DNA from 3 places in the Rhizobium sp. ZPR4 genome. Region 1 is predicted to be linked to each of the others. Evidence: predicted binding sites of a transcription regulator. Region 1 holds the regulator's gene; each other region holds the start of a gene.

The links. Region 1 encodes LexA, which represses DNA repair genes until DNA is damaged. Its sites were predicted from a motif close to TGTTCNNNNTGTGTTCNG; they were not measured.
Region 2: ABOK31_RS09630 (ribonuclease) is a predicted target of LexA. The motif match lies at 2,458-2,475, and genes of this name have one in related genera.
Region 3: recA (recombinase RecA) is a predicted target of LexA. The motif match lies at 3,223-3,240, and genes of this name have one in related genera.

Annotation. Positions count from the first base shown of each region.
Region 1 is NZ_CP157967.1:1,325,928-1,332,231, reverse strand. It holds gene ABOK31_RS06575 (septum formation initiator family protein) at 1-58, opposite strand, end outside; gene eno (phosphopyruvate hydratase) at 281-1,555, opposite strand; gene kdsA (3-deoxy-8-phosphooctulonate synthase) at 1,704-2,543, opposite strand; gene ABOK31_RS06560 (VOC family protein) at 2,540-3,427, opposite strand; gene lexA (transcriptional repressor LexA) at 3,847-4,569, shown strand; gene ABOK31_RS06550 (ComEC/Rec2 family competence protein) at 4,550-6,304, opposite strand, start outside.
Region 2 is NZ_CP157967.1:1,957,054-1,963,357, forward strand. It holds gene ettA (energy-dependent translational throttle protein EttA) at 1-1,570, opposite strand, end outside; gene ABOK31_RS09630 (ribonuclease) at 1,697-2,380, opposite strand; gene ABOK31_RS09635 (alpha/beta hydrolase) at 2,610-3,542, shown strand; partial or broken gene ABOK31_RS09640 (DMT family transporter) at 3,562-4,520, shown strand; gene ABOK31_RS09645 (CaiB/BaiF CoA-transferase family protein) at 4,641-5,843, shown strand; gene ABOK31_RS09650 (thiamine pyrophosphate-binding protein) at 5,840-6,304, shown strand, end outside.
Region 3 is NZ_CP157967.1:1,607,455-1,613,758, reverse strand. It holds gene trpS (tryptophan--tRNA ligase) at 128-1,147, shown strand; gene ABOK31_RS07995 (pseudouridine-5'-phosphate glycosidase) at 1,210-2,136, opposite strand; gene ABOK31_RS07990 (carbohydrate kinase family protein) at 2,183-3,127, opposite strand; gene recA (recombinase RecA) at 3,367-4,455, shown strand; gene alaS (alanine--tRNA ligase) at 4,628-6,304, shown strand, end outside.

The sequences.
Region 1 (6,304 bases):
TGATGGCGGGAAGGATGAGACGGCCGAACCTTCTCTTCTTATGATACTTTGTCCACATACTCGCTCGAAACGCTCTGGCTTTATGCAATCCCACCTCAAAGCCAATGCCGCTTCGAACAAGATCGCATCAAATCAAACACCTAGAGCTAAATTAACCGGCAGAGATTAACCGTCCGTTGACTCTAACTGCACAGCCCAACAAAAAACCGCGCCCGAAGGCGCGGTTCGATCTAAGCGAATAATCTTGCTGCGGATCCGGATGGATCCGACGGATCAGATATCAGCCGCGGAGGATGGAGCGGCCGGCATACTTTGCCTGCGGGCCGAGCGCTTCCTCGATGCGGATGAGCTGGTTGTACTTGGCGAGACGGTCGGAGCGCGACAGCGAGCCGGTCTTGATCTGGCCGCAGTTGGTGGCGACTGCGAGATCGGCGATCGTGGAATCTTCCGTTTCGCCCGAGCGGTGCGACATGACGGCCGTGTAGTTGGCCTTGTGCGCGGTTTCGACGGCGTCGAGGGTCTCGGTCAGCGAGCCGATCTGGTTGACCTTGACGAGGATCGAGTTGGCAACGCCCATGCGGATACCGTCGCGCAGGCGAGCGGAGTTGGTGACGAACAGATCGTCGCCGACGAGCTGCGTCTTCTTGCCGATCAGGTCGGTCAGCGTCTTCCAGCCTTCCCAGTCGTCTTCAGCCATGCCGTCTTCGATCGAAACGATCGGATACTTGGCGGCGAGTTCGGCGAGGTATTCAGCCATGGCGCCAGATTCCAGCGTGCGGCCTTCGCCTTCGAGAACGTACTTGCCGTCCTTGAAGAATTCCGTCGAGGCGCAATCGAGGCCAAGAGCGATTTCTTCGCCCGGCTTGTAGCCGGCCTTTTCGATGGACTTCATGATGAAGTCGAGGGCTGCCGGAGCGCTGGAAAGGCCCGGCGCAAAGCCGCCTTCATCGCCGACGTTGGTGTTGTGGCCCTGCGATGCCAGTTCCTTCTTGAGGACGTGGAAGATTTCCGAGCCCATGCGAACGGCGTCGCGGATGGATTCGGCGCCAACCGGCAGGATCATGAATTCCTGGAAGTCGATCGGGTTGTCGGCATGGGCGCCACCGTTGATGATGTTCATCATCGGGACCGGCAGCAGGCGGGCATGAGCACCGCCGACATAGCGGTAGAGCGGCAGGTTGGCGCTCTGGGCGGCAGCCTTGGCGACGGCGAGCGAGACGCCGAGGATGGCGTTGGCGCCGAGGCGTGACTTGTTCGGCGTGCCGTCGAGTTCGATCATGATGTTGTCGAGCTGGATCTGGTTTTCAGCATCCATGCCGCCGATCGCGTCGAAGATTTCCGAGTTGACGGCTTCGACGGCCTTCTCGACGCCCTTGCCATGATAGCGCTTGCCGCCATCGCGAAGCTCGACGGCTTCATGCGCGCCGGTCGACGCGCCCGACGGAACCGCCGCGCGGCCCAAGCTGCCATCTTCGAGGTAGACATCGACTTCGACAGTCGGATTGCCACGGCTGTCGAGAATCTCGCGGGCGATAATGTCGGTGATTGCGGTCATGATAGCTTCCTGCTCGCTGGTTTATAAATCGATTTAAATCGTCTTAATCGAAGGCGCGGAAATTACAATGGCGATCCGCGCCGCGATTTGGCACTCCTTCAGGCCCGTAACGCAAATTCATGTCAGCCTGTTGAATGCCGGCTACATTTCAGGCCTTGGCGATTGCGTCGAAGGCCAGCAGCTTCTCCAGAAGCCGCGGCATATCCTTCAGATAGACCATATTCGGGCCATCAGACGGTGCATTATCCGGGTCTTCATGCGTCTCGACGAAAAGGCCGGCAACACCGACGGCGACAGCGGCACGCGCCAGTGTCTCGACAAATCGGCGATCGCCGCCGGTTGAGCCGCCCTGCCCGCCGGGCTGCTGCACCGAATGGGTCGCATCGAAAATCACCGGAGCGCCCATCGCCGCCATGATCGGCAGCGAGCGCATGTCGGAAACGAGCGTGTTGTAGCCGAAGGAGGCGCCGCGCTCGCACAGAAGGATGTTCGGATTGCCGCTTTCATTGAGCTTGGCAAGCACATTCTTCATGTCCCAGGGGGCCAAGAACTGACCCTTCTTGACGTTGACGACACGGCCGGTCTTGGCGGCGGCGACCAGCAGATCGGTCTGGCGCGACAGAAAAGCCGGGATCTGCAGGATATCGACCGTCTTGGAAACGATGGCGCACTGCTCTTCCGTATGGATGTCTGTCAGGACCGGAAAGCCGTATTCCTTTTTGAGGTCAGCAAAGACCTCCAGCGCCTTTTCCAGGCCGATGCCACGCTTGCCCGACAGCGAGGTGCGGTTGGCCTTGTCAAAGGAGGACTTGTAGACAAGGCCGATGCCGAGCTTGCCGCAGAGCTCCTTCAGGACGCCGGCAACCATAAATGCATGGTCGCGGCTCTCCATCTGGCAGGGGCCGGCAATCAGCGAGAGCTTGGAGGTGTTGGAGAACAGGACCTTGGAGGCTCCTTCGCCGACGGTCACTTCGGAATTCGTGCTCATGCTATCTCCTCGAAGGCGAACAGCGCGCCCTGACCGGGCGCCAGTCTTGCCAATATACGATTGTTCTTACGCGTATAGGTGACGCCGTTAGCAGTGAAATGCGACGATGTCACGGAAAGATCGCGCGTTTTAAAAAGGATTGCGCGCGCCCTGAGCCCCGGATCGTCTGTACGGACAGGCAGATCATAGAATGCCTCCATTCCTTCCGGCGTCAAAATCTCCAGATCGGCATTGGCGGCCCTGATCGTCAGGCCAAAGGAATGCTCCACAATGCGCGGGCCACCGATAACCTCCTCGAAGAAGCTGCGATAGACCGCCGGCTTCGGCGCGCAAAGCACTACCCGGGCAATGCCGGTCACGCCGTTCTCGTGCCGCTCAAGCATGCCGCGATCGGCTGGTAGCGGATTGATGCGCTGACAGCAGAATGCGAGAAAATCCGGCGCACGCAGATCAGCGGCAAAGCCAAGACGAAAGCCGGCCATGGTTTCCGTCCCATCCGGCATCTTCATCGGACGGGAGAAATCCAGCATCCGTCCCGCCGAGATTGCCGCCGCTCTGAAGCGCTCATCATCCGCAACGGCATCATCCGTGCCGAACACCACGGCTGAAAAACCATCCTCCCCGACCCGAAAGCGGTAAGCCTGGTCGCGTGCGACGAAAACATTACCATCCACGATGCTCTTCTCGCACTGCTCCGGAGATGCCACGCCCAGAGGCTCGAGATAGGTTTTATCGGCAAGGAAGACGCAGGCATTCTGCGTGCCAAAGGGATGGCGCGCATCTGGGGCCACCGTGAAGCCGAGCTTGCCGAGGCGTTCGCGTGCCAGAGCGATGTTGACGGTCGGCAGCACGAGATGATCCAGTGGATGCGGAGACGAAATCATAGTTCCTCCTGTTTGCCTGCGGCAGCAGATTTGCGCCGATCCCCCGCGCAATTCAAGATGGAAGCGTGAACGCCCGAAGCGCACGACATGGGCGGAATGCAATCTCGCAAAAGTGATTGCTGATTCTCTCCCAAAGCCGGCTTATGCGATGTCACATGGCATTGGTCGACATCTTCGATATTCCCGGCATGTCACAAAACCCTGCGAATGAACGAAACGACATTTTCCATATTTTTCGATAGGTTAGCGCGGATATATCGCTTTGCTGCTCTCAGCCGGTCCATTCGCAAGTCATAATTATTTAATTGACCGGACAAGGCTTTACCGAAATTTAAGTACTTGCGGAACACATATGGAACATATAGTGTCCGTTCTGGATTTGTTTCACCGTTTTTTCTTGATTCTGGGGTTCCAAGACGATGTTGACGCGCAAGCAGCAGGAACTGCTTCTCTTCATTCACGAACGCATGAAGGAATCCGGTGTACCACCATCTTTCGACGAGATGAAGGATGCGCTGGACCTGGCATCCAAATCCGGCATTCATCGCCTGATCACGGCGCTGGAGGAGCGAGGCTTCATCCGCCGGCTGCCGAACCGAGCCAGAGCGCTCGAAGTCATCAAGCTTCCCGATGCCTATAATCCCAGCCTGCAGCCGCGCCGCGGCTTCTCGCCCAGCGTCATCGAGGGCAGCCTCGGCAAGCCACAGCCTGTCGCCCCTCCGGCTCCACAAAAGGTGGCAAATGACGATCACAATGGCTCGGCATCCGTACCGGTGATGGGTCGCATTGCTGCCGGCGTTCCGATCTCGGCCATCCAGAACAATACGCACGATATTACCGTTCCCGCCGATATGCTCGGCTCCGGCGAGCATTATGCGCTGGAGGTTCGAGGGGATTCGATGATCGACGCCGGAATTTTCGACGGTGATACGGTGATCATCCGCAACTCAACGACAGCCAATCCCGGCGATATCGTCGTTGCGCTCGTCGACGATGAAGAGGCTACGTTGAAGCGCTTCCGTCGCAAGGGTGCCTCGATCGCGCTGGAAGCCGCAAACCCCGCCTATGAAACCCGCATCTTCGGGCCAGACCGCGTCAAGGTCCAGGGCAAGCTCGTCGGCCTTATTCGTCGCTATCACTGACCGGTGAATTGTCAACGATTGGTGATGCCTGCGCATTTGGTGCATCGAATTTGCCGGTGCGCCAATCATAAGTTCGGTGTCTGGTCCATGGCCGCTGCGGGTTTTCGAACGCGGCGGAGATAGTGGGTTTATCGGCGGTGAGCGCCATTTCGATGGACCCGGTTTTTCGTAATGTCGCACCGGTTATGAGCATCGCTCCGGAGCGGCAATGGTCTAGCCGTAATCGGATTGGCGTTACGACGATATTCGCCATGTCGCAGGCCGAGGGCAGATAGGCTGCGTTCTCGATCGTGACCAATATTGCGCCGTTTTCGAGGATGGCTGCACACCATGCTCCTTTCTGGCAGGCGAAACTGCCCTGCATGGTGCGATCCAGGGCTTCCTCCATTGCCGTCCGGACTGCCTTCTGTTCTTCACTGTTCAATCGTTTATAACGATCTGCCTTGCTGATCTGTGGCAGTCGGCTATCGGCAGGAAGCATAGTCGGCGGCTGATGCTCCGCCGCAACCAATGCCTTTTGCCATTGTTCGAAAATGAAGGCCTGCGGTCTCTCTCGGTTGGTCGCGAGTATATCATCCTGGCGCAACGCGACCAGGACGCCATCCTCGGAGATCATCAGGTCGGGTTTTGGTACGCCGGAGCCGAATGCTGCCAAGCCCACGGATGAAAGCAACAATAGCAGACCCAGATGGCGAAGCCGCGTCCGCAAGATGCTCATGATCAGGAAGCCGACAATGAACGTCGGCATCAACCAGGCCGGCTGGCGGCCGAAGGTAATGTCGCCTCCCCAACCGGCTACGGTTCTTGCAATCACGATGACGAGTTCCAGTCCCTCTCCGGTGACTTTCCAGAAAGGCCCGTCGAGTCCGAGCGGCATGAGCAACATCGCCGCCATGCCGAAAGGCATGACGATAAAAGAGACGATGGGCATGGCCGCGAGATTGGCGGCAAGGCCATATGTCGCCAATCGGTGAAAATGTTCGATCGAGAAAATGGCCGTCGACGCACCGCCGATGAACGAGGTCGACATCACGCCTCCAAAGAAGCGCGTGACGAATAATAGCGGACTTAACAGACGGATGCGCGATAGAATGCTTTCACGATGCCGCCGCCGCTTCCATAACGAATAGCCCGACACGAGCGCCAGCGTCGCCGCATAGGACATCTGGAAGCTCGGGCCAAGTACCTGAGATGGCGACAGTACAAGAATGATGATCGCTGAAAGTGCGACATTGCGCAGACTGATCGATGGCCGATCGAAAAGCACGGCCACGAGCATGATCGCCATCATGATGAAGGCACGCTCGGCGGACACACCGAAGCCGGAGATGAGGTAATAGGCCGTGACAGTGAGAAGCGCGCCGAAGGCGGCGAATTTCTTGGTCGGCCAAGCCTGCGCGACACCCGGAAACAGGCTGAACAAATAGCGTAGGCCAACGTAGAAAATACCGGCTGACAGCGCCATGTTCAGACCGGAGATTGCGACAATATGGGTCAGACCGGCAATTCTCAGCGCTTCGGTCGTGTCCTTGGAGATTGCGCGTCTCTCATCGGTGACAAGCGCTGCAGCAAAGGCGCCGGTATCTCCCGGCAGGGTTTGCCTGATCCTGTCACCTATGCTGTTGCGCAGGCCGGCAAGCCAAATATCGGCCGTATCCATCAGAGAGTCGGCGGTATTATCACTGGCTGGGGACAATAATTTCGGCGTTCCGTAGGCAAAACCATTCGCACCGAT
Region 2 (6,304 bases), 630 kb from region 1:
AATCTTCGAAATTGCCTTCGAACCATTCGACATGGCCTTCGCCTTCAAAGGCTAGGATATGCGTGGCCAGACGGTCGAGGAACATGCGATCGTGGCTGATGATGATGGCGCAGCCGGCGAAGTTTTCGAGCGCGCTTTCCAGAGCCCCCAGCGTTTCCGTATCGAGGTCGTTTGTGGGTTCGTCGAGCAGAAGCACGTTGCCGCCAGCCTTCAGCATCTTGGCCAGATGAACACGGTTGCGCTGACCGCCGGAGAGATTGCCGACCTTCTGCTGCTGGTCGCCACCCTTGAAGTTAAAGGCGCCGCAATAGGCGCGCGAGTTCATGTCGAACTTGCCGAGCTTGATGATTTCGGCGCCGCCGGAGATTTCCTCCCATACGGTTTTATTGCCGTCAAGCGCATCGCGGCTCTGGTCGACATAGCTGAGATGCACCGTCTCGCCGATACGGACCGAGCCGGAATCCGGCTTTTCCTGCCCCGTGATCATCTTGAACAGCGTCGTCTTGCCGGCGCCGTTCGGGCCGATGATGCCGACGATGCCGCCCGGCGGCAGCTTGATCGACAGATCGTTGACCAGCGTGCGGCCTTCGAAGCCCTTGGTGATGCCCTCCATCTCGATTACCACCTGGCCGAGACGCTCGCTGACCGGAATGATGATCTGCGCATCACCGGGACGCTGATTTTCGGCAGCGTCGACCAGCTGTTCGTAAGCGTTGATACGCGCCTTGGACTTGGCCTGACGAGCCTTGGGGCTGGAGGCGATCCATTCCTGTTCGCGGCTGATTGCCTTTTGACGGCCAGCTTCTTCGCGGGCTTCCTGCTGCATGCGCTTAGCCTTGGCCCGCAGATAGGCGGAATAGTTGCCTTCGTAGGGAATGCCACGGCCGCGGTCGAGTTCGAGAATCCAGCCGGTAACATTGTCGAGGAAGTAGCGATCGTGGGTGATCATCATCACAGCGCCCGGATAGTCGCGCAGGTGCTTTTCCAGCCAGGCAATGGTCTCGGCGTCGAGATGGTTGGTCGGTTCGTCGAGCAGCAGCAGGTCCGGCTGCGAGAGAAGCAGGCGGCAGAGCGCGATACGGCGGCGCTCACCACCGGAAAGGCTGGTGACTTCGGCATCGCGCGGCGGGCAGCACAATGCTTCCATCGCCATCTCGACCTGACTTTCCAGATCCCAGAGATTCTGGCTGTCGATGATGTCCTGGAGCTTGGCGCCCTCGTCCGCCGTCTCGTCGGAATAGTTCATCATCAATTCGTTGTAGCGATTGAGGATTTCGGTTTTCTTGGCAACGCCTTCCATGACGTTTTCGAAAACCGTCTTGTTGGGATCGAGCTGAGGCTCCTGCGCCAGGTACCCGATGGTCGCGCCTTCGGCCAGCCAGGCCTCGCCGGTATATTCCTTGTCGAGGCCGGCCATGATGCGCAGCACCGTCGACTTACCCGCGCCGTTCGGACCGAGAATACCAATCTTGGCATCGGGGTAGAAGGAGAGATGGATATTCTCAAGGATCTTCTTGGCGCCATAGGACTTATTCAGTCCGGCCATATGATAAATAAACTGACGTGCCATAGCTTGGGTTACTCCACGGACGGATAACATTGCGAATTGTGCCGCTATGTAGGCGAAACCCGGCCCTCGGGCAACGGCGAAACCTTGTCCGAGGGCATTTATCCGCGTCGCAAAGCCCGGATTAGGCTAGAAACCGGCCGCGTCCACCACGCCGCGGTCGCAGCCGAACGAGGTGCTGCCCGCACTTTGGATCAACTTGGCGAGCCGCGGCTCATTACCCTGCTGTGGATCGATCGCATCTTCCGAGAGACCGATGGTCAGCTCCGAAATCATCCTGACGTTGCCGACCCGGCGGCAGCTCATCTTGATGCGCGCATTGGCGCCTTCGCCGAAGCTCTGGTCGAAGGCTGCCTTGATGCTTTCGGCATCCAGCTCCTTGCCGATATTCTGCGCGAAGAGCTCGCGCACGGCCGATGCATTGAGCTCGGTGATCAGGCCGGCGGCGATGGCGAAATACTGGTCGGCGCTGAGCTTCGTGCAGGTGCCGTGCTTGATCCATTCGTGCCGCTCGAGGCCGGATTGGGTGCCCGGCATCACCTTGTCGAGCTTCGTCTTCACGTCCTGCGACAGCTGCACCGCCGGCAGATCCTTCCAGTCACTGCTGCGATCCGCCTGCTTCAGATCCTCGGAAACATCGCAATATTCCTGCCGCATCGGCCAGAGGCCATGCAGCGAGAAGTTCGTGGCATCATGACTATCCGACGACTGGTTCCGGCATTCCGCCTTCTTCTGGTTCGTCGCACAAAATGCCGGCTCCCAGCTTGCCGCCAGGATAAAGCGTGTCCGCCCGCGGCTATGTTCCTGCGCCATGGCGCCCGTCACGGTGCCGATCGAAAGGATTGCAACCGCAAATACCCGAAGCCAATGCTTCATTCCCTGCCTCCAACTAGAACATTATAGGAACAAATAAGCAGTTTGATCGAGCGGATGCAATCCTCAATCGCAGCGCTCGGAAAGATTTATTTCTGTGAGCTTTACCACCTATCCATTGCAATCGGGCGGATGATAACCTTTCGTCCTACCGGGGAGGACCGAATACATGTTCGCCGAGACACAGCGCCTGAACAGTCCGACGGGCGCGACCCTTGCCTATCATCATTTGCCGGCTGCGACCGATGCTCGCGGTATCCTGCTGATATCACATGGTCTCGCCGAGCATTCCCGCCGCTATGAAGCCTTCGCGGGCGCGATGGCCGCCCAAGGCTTTCATGTCTATGTCCATGACCATCGCGGCCATGGCGAGACCATTGCCCCCGATGCGCCGATCGGGCGCTTTGCCAGAAGAGATGGTGTCGAACAGGTCATCGCCGACGTGCTTGCCATGCGTGAGCTTGCCGCAAGCACCCATCCCGGCCTGCCGATCATCCTGTTCGGTCACTCCATGGGCGGACTGATCAGCCTGAACACCGTCGTCACCCATCCGGACAAGTTCGATGCCGTCACCGTGTGGAACTCCAATTTCAATCCGGGTCTTGCCGGCCGCGCCGCTCAACTCATTCTCAAGACCGAGCGCATGTTCAAGGGATCGGATGTACCGAGCGGACCATTGCCGAAATTGACATTCGGCACCTGGGGCAAATCGATCGCAGATCGCCGTACGGACTTCGACTGGCTCTCCCGCGTCCCGGAACAGGTCGACAAGTATATCGCCGATCCCCTTTGCGGCTTCGATGCCTCCGTCTCGCTCTGGCTTGATCTATTCGAGTTGACCTTCCGCGCACCGCAAAAGACGTATCTTGACCGTCTCCGGCGCAACATGCCCATCCATCTCGTCGGAGGCGGCAAGGACCCGGCAACCGACAATGCGAAAGCGATTTCCTGGCTGGAAAATCATTTGAAAAGTGCTGGCCTCTCTCATATCACCATCGAGATCTATCCGCACACGCGGCACGAGACGCTCAACGACATCGGCGCCGAGCAAGCCATTTCCGACTTTGCCGATTGGTGCAAGAAGGTGACGGCAAACAACTGATTCTCAAGGAAATTCCGCAATGAACACCTCCGGTGGCTCCTCGGTCCGATTGCCGCAATCGGAGCTGACCTTCGGCCTGTTGATGATGTTTCTCTCCGTCGTCCTCTCGCCGATCATCGACATCTTCTCCAAGCTCGCGGCAGCCACGATCCCGCCAGGCGAAGTTACCGCCGCCCGCTTTATCTTCCAGGCTCTCTTCGCGCTGCCGATGATGGCGATGCGCTGGCAATGGGGCGCGTGGACATGGCGGCGCAGTGGCGTTCATGCCATCCGTGCCGCCGTGCTGACGTTGTCCATGGTGTCGTTCGTGACCACGCTGCAGGTGATGGAAGTGGCCGATGCTATCGCCATCTTCTTCGTCGAGCCGATGATGCTCACCATCCTGAGCAGCATCTTCCTGAAGGAAACCATCGGCTGGCGCCGCTACACGGCCTGCGCCGTCGGCTTTTTGGCGCGATGCTGATTATCCAGCCAAGCTTTCAGGAGGTCGGTTTCGTCGCCCTGCTCCCCGTCGTCACCGCGCTTTGCATCGCCGTCTATGTGATGATCACGCGCATCGTATCTCATAGCGAGGATGCCTGGTCGATGCAGTTCCAGACCGCCGTGTGGGGCACCGGCTTCAGCCTGATCCTACTTGCCATCGGCCGGGCGACCGGGGCTGTAGTCCTCGATCCGGTCATGCCGGATCTGACGGCCATGCTCTATCTCTTCGGTGTCGGAGCCACTGCAGCGGCCGCCGGTATCCTGACGGTCTACGCCTACCGCGCCGTGCCTGCCTCGACGCTCGCGCCGCTGCAATATTTCGAGATCGTCTCGGCAACGATCTTCGGCTGGCTCGTCTTCGACAACTTCCCCGACGCGATCAAATGGCTCGGCATCCTCATCATCATGGGCTCGGGGCTCTACATCCTCTGGCGTGAGCGGCGCTTTGCTTCCAGACCCGTATCCGATACATCTGAAACAGCATTCACGCCCTAGAGCCTTTCCGCTTTTCTTCGAATCGCAAAAACGCTCTATCATTTTGTTTCGACGCAATTCCGGACGGAAAACCGCTTCGCACTTTTCCTGGAATTGCTCTAAGCGGCAGAGCGGACAGACATGACAGAACAAAAGACCAAGAAACCTCCGCTTTCCGGTATTCGTGTCATCGAGCTTGCCCGCGTGCTCGCCGGTCCCTGGGCCGGGCAGATGCTCGCCGATCTCGGCGCCGATGTCATCAAGGTGGAAAATCCCGATGGCGGCGACGACACGCGTCAATGGGGACCGCCCTTCGTCGAAGGCAAGGATGGCGAAAATCTCTCCGCCGCCTATTACCATTCCGCCAATCGCGGCAAGCGCTCCATCACCGCCGACCTCAGAACAGAGGAAGGTCAGGAACTGGTGCGCCGGCTGGTGAAGACGGCCGATGTGGTGATCGAGAATTTCAAGCTCGGCGGTCTGGTCAAATACGGGCTGGATTACGAAAGCCTGAAAACGATCAACCCACGTATCGTCTATTGCTCGATTACCGGCTTCGGGCAGACCGGCCCCTATGCCAACCTCGCGGGCTACGACTATATCGTCCAGGGCATGTCCGGCTTCATGTCGATAACAGGTGAGCCGGGTGGCCAGCCAATGAAAGCTGGTGTGGCGATCGCTGACATCTTCACCGGCATCTATGCGGTTTCGGCGATCGAGGCGGCCCTGATCCATGCCCTGAAGACGGGCGAAGGGCAGCTCATCGACATGGCGCTGCTCGACGTTCAATCCGCCGTGCTTGCCAATCAGAACATGAACTATCTGATCTCCGGCAAGTCGCCGGTGCGGCTCGGCAACGCCCATCCCAACATCTCGCCCTATGAAGTCGTGCCGACGGCCGACGGTTATCTCATTCTTGCCGTCGGCAACGACGGACAGTTCCGGCGCCTGTGCGCCATTCTCGGCATGGAAGCCAATGCCGACGACGAACGCTATGCCACCAACAAGGCCCGCGTCGCCCATCGCAACGAGGTGCGCGCTTTTGTCTCCACTGAGACGCTGAAATGGAACAAGGCGGATCTGCTTCGAGCCTGCGAAGCCAATGCCGTCCCGGCCGGCGCTATCAACACGATCGAGGATATGTTCGCCGATCCGCAGATTGTGGCGCGTGGCTTGAGGATCGATCTCGAGGATAATGCCGGCACCGTCATTCCGAGCGTGCGCACGCCAATCGTGCTCTCGGAAACGCCGCTCACCTATACGCGGCCGAGCCCGCGTCTCGGCGAACATCAGGAGGAAGTTCTGGCCGAATTGGCCGAACTGGAGGGAAAGGCAAGCACATGAAACGAACGGGCGGGCAACTCATCGTCGAGGCATTAAAGGCCAATGGCGTGCAGCGCATTTCCTGCGTGCCGGGCGAGAGCTTTCTCGCTGTGCTCGATGCCCTGCATGACAGCGATATCAAGGTGCTCGTCTGTCGCCAGGAAGGCGGCGCGGCCATGATGGCGGACACCTGGGGCCGATTGACCGGCGAGCCGGGCATCTGCATGGTTACCCGTGGTCCCGGCGCCACCAACGCGTCTGCCGGTCTCCACATCGCGCGGCAGGATTCGATCCCGATGATCCTGTTCATCGGCCACGTCCAGCGTGATGCCCGCGAACGCGAAGCCTTTCAGGAAGTGGAATTCCGGCGCGCCTTTACCGAATTCGCCAAATGGGTCGGCGAGATCGATGATGCCGCCCGCATTCCGGAATTCGTCACCCGCGCCTTCGCGGTCGCGACGTCTGGGCGTCCCGGCCCCGTC
Region 3 (6,304 bases), 280 kb from region 1:
GTGGCGCTCCTTCTAGGAGCGGCAGTCGTCATGTCTTGAAATCGACCCTGCCGCCGTGATCCGGCAGGCATTCGTCTATTTCTATTTTCCTTCCCGATCGCGGCGGCTCCTTTTGCGGAGCAGTGAAATGTTTTCCCCTACCGATACTCGCCCTGTCATCCTGACGGGTGACCGGACCACAGGTCCACTCCATCTCGGCCACTATGTCGGCTCGCTGAAGAGCCGCGTTGCGCTTCAGCATAGCCACGAGCAATTCCTGCTCTTGGCGGATACGCAGGCGCTGACCGACAATGCCCATGATCCCCAGAAAGTGCGGCACAACGTCCTTGAAGTCGCCACGGACTATCTCGCCGTCGGCATCGACCCGTCGCTGACGACGATCTGCGTCCAATCCGCCTTGCCGGCGCTGGCGGAGCTGACGCTGCTCTATCTGAATTTCGTCACGGTCAGCCGCCTGGAGCGCAACCCGACGATCAAGACGGAGATCCAGCTGCGCGGCTTTGAACGCGACGTGCCGGCCGGCTTTCTCTGCTATCCGGTCGCGCAGGCCGCCGACATCACCGCCTTCAAGGCGACGGTCGTTCCGGTCGGGGAGGACCAGGCGCCGTTGATCGAGCAGACCAACGAGATCGTTCGCCGTCTCAATCGGCAGATCGGGCGAGACGTTCTCGTCGAGGCCGCAGCCATGGTGCCGAAGGTTGGGCGCCTGCCTGGGGTCGACGGCAAGGCGAAGATGAGCAAATCCCAGGGCAACGCCATTTCGCTTTCGGCATCGTCAGATGAGATAAGAGATGCCGTGCGGCGAATGTATACCGATCGGGATCACCTGCGTGTCAGCGATCCCGGAAAGATCGAGGGAAATGTCGTCTTCACCTATTTGGACGCCTTCTGTGAGGATTTGCAGCTGGTGGATGAGATGAAGGTACACTATCGCCGTGGCGGGCTTGGCGACGTCACCCTGAAGAGACATCTGGAGGGGGTCCTGCAAGCGCTGCTTGCACCGATCCGCGAGCGCCGTGCGCGTTATGCCGCCGAGCCGGATTATGTGATGGGAATCGTGCGCGAGGGCACGCGAAGGGCAAGGAAGCGGACGGAGGCAACGCTTGCGGAGCTGCGATCGGCCCTCGGTCTGTTCTCCCTGGCTTGAAACAAAAAGAACGGCCGGGCGATTTTTGACGCACCCGGCCGTTCTTGTGACTGAGATTCTAATTATTCGGCCAGTGCGACCGCGATTTCCGCAGCCAGACGCGCATTGTTTTCGACAAGCGCGATGTTGGTCTTGAGGCTGCGGCCTTCGGTGATGTCGAAGATCGTGCTCAGCAGATAAGGCGTAACGGCCTTGCCGGTGATCTCGTCGCGCTCGGCGCTATCGAGGGCTCGCTCGATATAGATTTCCATTTCCTCGCGCGGGATCTCGTCGGCTTCCGGAACCGGATTGGCGATCAGCATGCCGCCATCGATGCCGAGCTGTTCGCGCGTCGTCTGGAAGTTGGCGATCGCAGCCGGGCTGTTCAGCGTCAGCGGGCTCGTCAGGCCGGAGGAGCGCGACCAGAAAGCCGGAAACTCGGTGCTGTCGTAGGTGACGACCGGTACGCCGCGGGTTTCCAGCACTTCGAGCGTCTTCGGAATATCGAGGATCGCCTTGGCGCCGGCGCAGACGACGATGACGCCGGTGCGGGACAGTTCTTCAAGGTCGGCCGAAATATCGAAGCTTTCTTCGGCGCCGCGATGCACGCCGCCGATGCCGCCGGTGGCAAATACCTTGATGCCAGCGCGGGCTGCGGCGATCATCGTGGCGGCAACGGTGGTTGCGCCGGTGCGGCGCTCGGCAATTGCAAAGGCGATATCGGCGCGCGAGACCTTCATCGCGCCCTCCGTCTTGGCCAATGTTTCCAGCTCTTCCGGCTCAAGACCGATATGCAGCGTGCCGTGAATGACCGCGATTGTTGCGGGTACTGCGCCTTCCTGCCGGATGATCGCCTCGACGCTGCGGGCCATCTCGATATTGCCGGGATAGGGCATGCCGTGGGTGATGATCGTCGATTCCAGGGCGACGAGCGGCGCGCCGCGCAGCTTGGCGGCAGCGACTTCCTTCGAATAGGAGATCGGTAGCAGGGGCGAGATAGGCTGGGTCATTGTCGTTTCCAATTCACTGAAACAGTATACGCGTTTTGAACAGGCTTCATGACAGAATTTCGGCCCTGGGAACAAGAGCCAGCATCGTCTTTAGCAGTTCGGGAGAGAGATTTTCCGCCGTTGCAAAGGGCGATTGCACCGTGATCGCGGCTGCCGCAGCGCCATGGCGGACGGCTTCCGCGAGATCGTGACCGGCGAGCAAAGCGGAGAGAACGCCCGAGGCAAGCGAATCTCCCGCTCCGGTGACATCGGCAACCTCGTCGACGATGGGCGGCTGCAGGCTTACCATGGCATCAGGTGAGAAGGCGATCAGCGCGCGCTTGCCGCGGGTGATGACGCCATTACGCAGCCCGAGCGCGCGCAAAGCGTTGACCCACTCGCGCGGGTCTTCCGGACGGATTTCGGTCAGTGCGGCAGCTTCGGCTTCGTTGAGGAATAGATGGCCAATGCCAGCGAGGCTCGGCTTCAGCCGCACGACTTTTGCCGGCGAGATGGCGATGGCTGCGACCGGTTTGCCGCAAAAGGCGGCCCTTGCCGCAATCGCGCTTAAGGTTTCCGCCGGCAGATTGGCATCGCAGAGAACGAGGTCGGTTTCTTCGAAGGCGTCGCGAACGGCGCGAATCGCCAGCCGCCGCGGAACGAAAAGCTTGTAGAGCTCCATGTCGGCAAGCGCGATGACCAAATTGCCGTCATTCTCGAGGATCGCCGTATAGCTTGGCGTCTTGCGATCGAGGAAGACGAAGGGCTTGTCGTCGATGCCGGCGTGGCTTGCTGCCTCCGCCACCATCTCGCCCGAGGGATCGCCGCCACGCGGCGAGATCAGCTTTACGTCGAAGCCCAGGCGGGCGAGATTGCGGGCGGCATTGAAGCCGCCGCCGCCAGGCTCTTCGAACCATGCGCCGGGGTTGCTGGCGCCCGGCTCCGTATCGCCGAAGATGCGGCCGCGCCGGTCGATATGGGCGCCGCCGAGAACGAGAATCTTTTTCGCCATAGGGTTATCCTCAGCAGTGGAAAAGGCGAATCGAGCGAGCCGCAAACATCTCGCAATTCACCGCTTCGGGCATGTAAGTGCCTGGGAAGAAAGAAGAAAACAAAAATAGAACGGAATTCATTTTACCTTTTTCTTTCAATTGCTTGTTGTGCTCTTGCGATATGAGAACAAATAGAGTACAGAATTCTCATCGGCGGCGACATTGCTAGAGCGGCTTCAATAACCTAAAGGTGGATCGAATGTCTCAGAATTCTTTGCGGCTTGTAGAGGACAAATCGGTGGATAAAAGCAAGGCACTTGAAGCGGCACTCTCTCAAATTGAGCGGTCGTTCGGCAAGGGCTCGATCATGAAGCTCGGCTCTAACGAGAACGTGGTCGAAATCGAAACGGTTTCCACCGGCTCTCTGAGCCTCGATATCGCTCTCGGCATTGGCGGCTTGCCGAAGGGGCGCATCATCGAAATCTACGGGCCGGAAAGCTCGGGCAAGACGACGCTGGCGCTGCAGACCATTGCCGAGGCACAGAAGAAGGGCGGCATCTGCGCCTTCGTGGACGCGGAACATGCGCTTGATCCGGTCTATGCCCGCAAGCTCGGCGTCGACCTGCAGAACCTGCTGATCTCGCAGCCCGATACCGGCGAACAGGCGCTTGAAATCACCGATACGCTGGTTCGCTCCGGCGCGATCGACGTTCTGGTCGTCGACTCCGTTGCGGCCCTGACGCCGCGCGCCGAAATCGAGGGCGAGATGGGCGACAGCCTGCCGGGCCTGCAGGCGCGTCTGATGAGCCAGGCACTGCGCAAGCTCACGGCTTCGATCTCCAAGTCCAACTGCATGGTGATCTTCATCAACCAGATCCGCATGAAGATCGGCGTCATGTTCGGCTCGCCGGAAACGACGACGGGCGGTAACGCGCTGAAGTTCTATGCCTCGGTTCGCCTCGACATCCGCCGCATCGGCGCCGTCAAGGAGCGCGAAGAGGTGATCGGCAACCAGACCCGCGTCAAGGTCGTCAAGAACAAGATGGCGCCTCCCTTCAAGCAGGTCGAATTCGACATCATGTATGGTGAAGGCGTTTCGAAGACCGGTGAGCTGGTCGACCTCGGCGTCAAGGCCGGCATCGTCGAAAAGTCCGGCGCCTGGTTCTCCTATAACAGCCAGCGTCTCGGCCAGGGTCGCGAGAACGCGAAGATCTTCCTGCGCGACAATCCGGATCTGTCTCGTGAGATCGAGCTGTCGCTGCGCCAGAATGCCGGCCTCATTGCCGACCGCTTCCTGCAGAATGGCGGTCCCGATTCCGGCGACGACGGCGACGCTTCCGGCGAATAAGGATTTTCGGGAGCAATTCCCGACTTGAGACAAGACGAAATACTGAAACCGGCCGCATTGTCCAAGGGATGTGCGGCCGGTTTTGCTCGTGCGGCTGGACAGCGCCCGGAGCGAACGATAAAAGCCACTGACTTTGACGCAAGTTGTTGACGGCAGTACTGAAGGGCCCCCCATGAGCGGTGTGAATGAAATCCGGTCGACCTTCCTCGACTATTTTAAGAAAAACGGCCACGAGATCGTGCCGTCGAGCCCGCTGGTGCCGCGCAACGATCCGACATTGATGTTTACCAATGCCGGCATGGTGCAATTCAAGAACGTCTTCACCGGCCTGGAGCAGCGTCCCTATACGACGGCTTCGACCGCGCAGAAATGCGTGCGCGCCGGCGGCAAGCATAACGACCTCGACAATGTTGGCTATACCGCGCGCCATCACACCTTCTTCGAGATGCTCGGCAACTTCTCCTTTGGTGATTACTTCAAGGAGCGCGCCATCGAGCTTGCCTGGAACCTGATCACCAAGGAATTCGGCCTCGACGCCAAGCGCCTGCTGGTCACGGTCTATCACACCGACGACGACGCCTTTAACCTGTGGAAGAAGATCGCCGGCCTTTCCGACGACCGGATCATCCGCATCGCCACCAGCGACAATTTCTGGGCGATGGGCGATACCGGCCCCTGCGGTCCCTGTTCGGAAATCTTCTACGATCATGGCGATCACATCTGGGGCGGCCCTCCCGGCTCTCCGGAAGAGGACGGCGATCGCTTCATCGAGATCTGGAACCTCGTCTTCATGCAGTTCGAGCAGATCACCAAGGAGCAGCGTGTCGACCTGCCGCGTCCGTCGATCGACACCGGCATGGGTCTCGAGCGCGTTGCCGCCGTGCTGCAGGGCAAGCACGACAATTACGATATCGACCTGTTCCGCGCCCTGATCGAAGCTTCGGAAGAGGCGACGGGCGTCAAGGCCGAAGGCGAGCATCGCGCCAGCCATCGCGTCATCGCCGATCATCTGCGCTCGTCCGCCTTCCTGATCGCCGATGGCGTGCTGCCGTCGAACGAAGGCCGTGGCTATGTGCTTCGCCGTATCATGCGCCGTGCCATGCGCCACGCGCAGTTGCTCGGCGCCAAGGAGCCGCTGATGTGGAAGCTGCTGCCGGCGCTGATCCAGCAGATGGGCCGTGCCTATCCGGAGCTGGTGCGTGCCGAGGCGCTGACCTCCGAGACGCTGAAGCTCGAGGAGACCCGTTTCCGCAAGACGCTGGAACGCGGCCTGTCGCTGCTCAACGACGCCACTTCTGACTTGCACAAGGGCGACAGCCTCGACGGCGAAACCGCCTTCAAGCTCTACGACACCTATGGTTTCCCGCTCGATCTGACGCAGGACGCGCTGCGCGCTCGCGGCATCGGCGTCGATATTTCCAGTTTCACGGATGCCATGGAGCGGCAGAAGGCCGAGGCGCGCTCGCATTGGACCGGTTCCGGCGACAAGGCAACCGAGACCATCTGGTTCGAGCTCAAGGAAAAGAACGGTGCGACCGAGTTCCTCGGCTACGACACGGAAACCGCTGAAGGCGTCATTCAGGCGATTGTCAAGGACGGTATGGCCGTCGACAGCGCCGCTGCCGGCGACAAGGTGCAGATCATCGTCAATCAGACGCCGTTTTACGGCGAATCCGGTGGCCAGATGGGCGATACCGGCGTGATATCAAGCGATCACGGCAAGCTCGCCGTTAGCGATACGCAGAAGAAGGGCGAGGGCCTTTTCGTTCACAGCTCGGAAGTGTCGGAAGGCAAGATCACAGTTGGCGACGCCGTCGTGCTGACCGTCGATCACAACAGACGCTCGCGC